DNA from 2 places in the Bradyrhizobium sp. WBOS07 genome. Region 2 is predicted to be linked to the other one. Evidence: predicted binding sites of a transcription regulator. Region 2 holds the regulator's gene; the other holds the start of a gene.
What was found. The regulator LexA, encoded in region 2, represses DNA repair genes until DNA is damaged. The targets are predictions, from matches to a motif close to TGTTCNNNNTGTGTTCNG.
Positions count from the first base shown of each region.

Region 1: the regulator LexA is predicted to act here: its motif matches at 1,279-1,296, upstream of DCM79_RS26730 (DUF3072 domain-containing protein).

Region 1 covers NZ_CP029008.1:5,615,585-5,617,969, forward strand. Annotated here, with positions in the region: gene DCM79_RS26715 (Do family serine endopeptidase) at 1-11, shown strand, start outside; gene DCM79_RS26720 (hypothetical protein) at 275-637, shown strand; gene DCM79_RS26725 (DUF6496 domain-containing protein) at 650-952, opposite strand; gene DCM79_RS26730 (DUF3072 domain-containing protein) at 1,048-1,242, opposite strand; gene DCM79_RS26735 (hypothetical protein) at 1,358-1,579, shown strand; gene DCM79_RS26740 (hypothetical protein) at 1,611-1,868, opposite strand; gene DCM79_RS26745 (hypothetical protein) at 2,010-2,231, shown strand; gene DCM79_RS26750 (HWE histidine kinase domain-containing protein) at 2,317-2,385, opposite strand, start outside.
Region 2 covers NZ_CP029008.1:2,468,782-2,471,166, forward strand. Annotated here, with positions in the region: gene glp (gephyrin-like molybdotransferase Glp) at 1-422, shown strand, start outside; gene lexA (transcriptional repressor LexA) at 598-1,299, shown strand; gene DCM79_RS11650 (hypothetical protein) at 1,697-2,131, shown strand; gene DCM79_RS11655 (ComEC/Rec2 family competence protein) at 2,139-2,385, opposite strand, start outside.

The DNA of each region.
Region 1 (2,385 bases), 3.1 Mb from region 2:
CGCTTGCCTGAGGCGAACAGCTATCGGCAGACATCAAGAAGGCGGCCCTCGGGCCGCCTTCTCCGTTCGCCGTCAGGACTTGCAACGCCAATCGATAACATTCTCGTTAACGGCAGGAATGGTGACGCGGTTCATACGAAAAAGCCGTGTTCGCCCATCACACTTCGAACTTGCCCGCCGCGGCAATGACGCCGCGAACGGGTTGCAAGCGTGGAACTTCGCACCTCCGGCCGCTTTGTGGAACTGCCGGTGTTCGGATTTGATCGGTGCCGACATGGATCGATTGAAGCTCTCGCTGAGGGGTGCGCTGCTTGCGGCGCCGTTCGTGGTCTGGGATGGAGCAGCGCTCGGTCGTGACGACGGCCGCTACGCGAACTCGCCGCTGAAGCCGTGGTTCGACAGCCTGCGCAGCCACCTCGGTCCATGCTGCTCGGACGCCGACGGATTTGCCGTCGCTGATCCCGATTGGGAATCGCACAACGGGCGTTATCGCGTGCGTCTCGACGGCGAGTGGATCGACGTGCCGGATGAAGCCGTCATCACCGAGCCGAACCGCGCCGGCCGCACCATGGTATGGCCGGTGAAGACCGCGTTCGGGGTCTCGATCCGCTGCTTCATGCCGGGCAGCATGATCTGAGACGGGACAGCGTCAACGCTTGCTGGATTTGCGCTTCGACGATTTCTTCGATGATTTCTTGGACGTTTTCTTGGCTGTCTTCTTGGTCGTCCGCTTCTTGGACGACGTCTTCTTGGCAGCTTTCTTCGGGACCTTCTTGCCCTTCTTGCGCGCCTTCGACAGGCCGATCGCGATCGCCTGCTTGCGGCTCTTCACGCGTCCGCCGCGGCCTTTGCGACCGCTCTTGGCGGTGCCCTTCTTGTAGCGCCGCATCTCGCTTTCGACCTCGCTGCCGGAGCTGGGTGAGTAGCGACGTTTCTTTGCCTTGCGTGCCATGCATGATTCTCCATTGGCTCAGGAAAACCATCCGGACCCACCATGGTTCCGAAACAGCAGGCCAAGGCCAAGTGTACGCCTAGCCAGGTGCACGCCTAGAAGGAGTTCGCCAGCTCGATCTCCGCTTCCAGCACCTGGATGCGCCGCGCGGCCTCGGTGAAGGACAGATCGCGCGCATATTGTGCGGGTTGATAGGCCTCTTCGCTCAACCGTTTCAGCCTCAGCCCCTGCGCCCGGGTCATCTGCTCGGCGAGAAAGATCCTGGCGTCGTATTTACCTTGAACCTGCATCCGGCGTCTCCGTCTTCAAATCCTGGCTTGACTATATGTTCTTATTTTGTTCTAACAAGCCATGGACAACAGAATTAATGAAATTCGACGTAAAATCAGCGCCTTGAGGCTGGAGATGGCCGATGTCGAGGCGTCCGTGCGGGATCGCATCAACGGGGATCGCGATTGCACCGAACAGGCGCTGGCGCAGCTGGAGCTGCGCCGACAGATCACCTTGCTGATCGCCGAATGGAAGGCGGCCGGCGGCGGCGATGTGCTGCCCGACGTCCACGACCGGGTGCGCCTGCGTCTCGTGAAGACAATCGGCAAGCCCGACCGCGCGGCCACCCGGCGCTGAAATCGTTGGGGGGCGACGCCTCACGCCGGTCTCAAGATTGCTTGTCCTCGGCGATGATGAACACGACGCCGGTGAGTGTCGCGCCGATCGCGAAGGTCGTCACCAATGTGAGGGCGAAGACGATCACGGTCTGGCTTCCGCCGTTGTTGAGCAGGCTGGCGACGGCCGGATTGCACAGGATCAGCGCGAGACTGAAGACGAGGCCGAGAGCGGCGCCCATCAATGCATGCGTCATCAGCTTGATGAGGCCGGTCGCAGAAATCAGGTCTGACGACTTTTTTGTGCGCATGGGAACTGCATCCCCATTTGGCATGCCAACGCGGGCGGCAAACCACTGTTCCTGAGGAATGAAGGAATTGTCATCGACCGCTTCATCCGACGTTCATGCTGGTCTTGCGAGGATGAGGCCCAGCAAAACGGGAACATCGATATGGGTAAGGTGGTCTTTCTCTATCGCTCGCTGGCCTATCGCAACGCGGCCGCGGACATCCTTCACAAGGCCCGCAAGCTGCCGCGCGGGGCGGAGCGAAGCGCGGCGCGCCGCTATGCCAGGGCATTGCGCGATCTCGCCCAGACGGAAGCCTGGCTCGAGGGGCGGGTTGCACGCGACCCGCGAATGGCGCGACGCATGACGAGCGCCGCGTTTGGCTGATGGTTTCCGCTCCGTCTGAAACGGAACGGACGCACTGGCTTATCGCCCTGACGTATCCACTCGATGCGAACCGGTCGCCATTCCGCTAACCGGATGCGCGCTGCAATTCGGCGGAGCCGGCGTCTTCGAACTTCCCGGATCGGGCCGTCGCCCC
Region 2 (2,385 bases):
GCGAAGGCATCTCGATGGCGTTCTGGAAGATCGCGATCAGGCCCGGCAAGCCGATGATGCACGGACGGCTCGGCGCGATGCGCGTGATCGGCCTGCCCGGCAATCCCGTGTCGTCCTACGTGTGCGCGTTCCTGTTCATGGTGCCGTTGATTCGCGCCTTGTCGGGCCGTTCAGTGATTCATCATCGCCGCGAGCGCGCCGTGCTGGGCAAGGATCTCGGCGCCAACGACCAGCGCGAGGATTATCTGCGCGCGCGCCTCGAACTGCGCGACGATGGTGCGCAGGTCGCCGTTCCCGTCAGCCATCAGGATTCCTCTCTGCTTGCGAATCTTGCTGCGGCACAGGTACTTCTCGTGCGCGCACCGTTCGCGCCGAAGGCCGAGGCCGGCAGCCCTTGCGAGGTGCTGCGTCTCCCCGTCTGAGTGCACGGCCACACGCATTCCGCGAGTTCGCCACCGTTCACGGTAAATTAAGCAGTTGCGGAACATGTATCGAACATATAGTGTCCGTTCATGATTTGTTTCGAGCATGTAGCGGCTTATCGCTGAACTCATCGTCTCGGAATCGAACGACATCAACCGGGGGACTTTGGTCGAGATGTTAACGCGCAAACAATACGAGCTTCTGAGGTTCATCAGCGAACGTTTGAAGGAAAGCGGTGTGCCGCCCTCCTTCGACGAGATGAAGGATGCGCTCGACCTGCGCTCGAAGTCGGGCATCCACCGCCTGATCACCGCGCTCGAGGAGCGCGGCTTCATCCGCCGCCTGCCCAACCGCGCACGCGCCATCGAAGTGATCAAGCTGCCGGAGCTCCAGGCTGCCGCCGGCGCCCGTCGCGGCTTCACGCCGAGCGTCATCGAGGGCAATCTCGGCAAGGTCCGCGCCAGCTCCAGCCCGTCCATGGACGAGGGCGAGCGGCCCGTTGCGGTGCCCGTGATGGGCCGTATCGCGGCCGGCACGCCGATCGAGGCGTTGCAGACCCGCAGCCACACCATCAGCGTGCCGCCCGACATGCTCGGCTCGGGCGAGCACTACGCGCTCGAAGTGCGCGGCGATTCCATGGTGGAAGCCGGCATCCTCGACGGCGACATGGCGCTGATCCAGCGCAACGAGAGCGCCGATACCGGCGACATCGTGGTGGCGCTGATCGACGACGAGGAGGCCACGCTCAAGCGCTTCCGCCGCCGCGGCGCCTCGATCGCACTCGAGCCGGCCAATGCCGCTTATGAGGTGCGCATCCTGCCGCCGAACCGCGTGAAGATTCAGGGCAAGCTGATCGGGCTTTACCGGAAGTACTGATACCCAACATCAAGCGCCGGGCGCGCTTCGACAATCGCATTTGAATTTTGCAGGGGTCGTCATGCCCGGGCTTGTCCCGGGCATCCACGTTCATTGTGCTGCGTCGAAGGCGTGGATGGCCGGGACAAGCCCGGCCATGACGCTGTGGAGGCGGCTGGTGACCATAACCACATGCGATAGCCCTGCGCAGAGTGGTGCCGGCAGCGCCGATACGCCGGCCAAATGCAAGGATGCGATGTTTGTTCCTATCGAATCCGGGAAAGATAAAGTGATCGCGCGCTGCGGACGCGAGCCGCAGATTTGCCCATAACCAAGCAGAGCGTTGCAGGCTTCCACTCTGATTGAGGCCTGCGCCTCGACGAGACGCGGGTCGCAATCTTCGCATGAGGAGCACCCGATGTGTGACTACAGCCTGCATGCCGTCGCGACGCGTCCCGCCGAAGTCGGCGAGACGATCGTCACGACAACCTTCCGCGGCACCTCGACGCGCGGCTTCGCCTCCGAAGCCGATCTCTCTGTCGCGGTCTGCCTGCTGCCGGGGACGGAGCTCGCCTTTGCCGACAACGTCCGTTACGACAACCGCTGGATCTGGACGCGCACCGTCAACTCCCGCGTCGGCAAGTTCGGCAAGATCGATCCACACATTCCCGATCGCCATCACGACGCGATCGAATTTCCTGACGGCAAATACGTGCTGGTGACTCAGCTGGTCGAAGGCCAGCGCGCAACCGTGCTGCAGCTGCCGGTGACGCAGCCGGTCGGCGAGCGCGAGCACAAGCCTGAGATCATCGCGGACAATCGGGCGGCGGTCACGCGCCAGCCGATCGGCTGATGAAAGCTCAGTCCTCGGCCTGAAGATCGGCCTCCGACGGCGTAGCGTCGCGGACGCGCGGAGCCGGCCTCGGCATGAGGGCTCCTTCGAAATCTCCCTCGCCGGCGGCTGCCGGCGACCAGGGGCGGTCTGCACCTCTCGCCTTGACCGCCTGAACCGCAAATCCGTCGCCATGCCGTGTCAGCGCCAGCGTGCCCTGGCGCGCGAGCCGCTGCCGGTCCACCACCATCGCCGCGCAATCGGGCGGCGCGGGC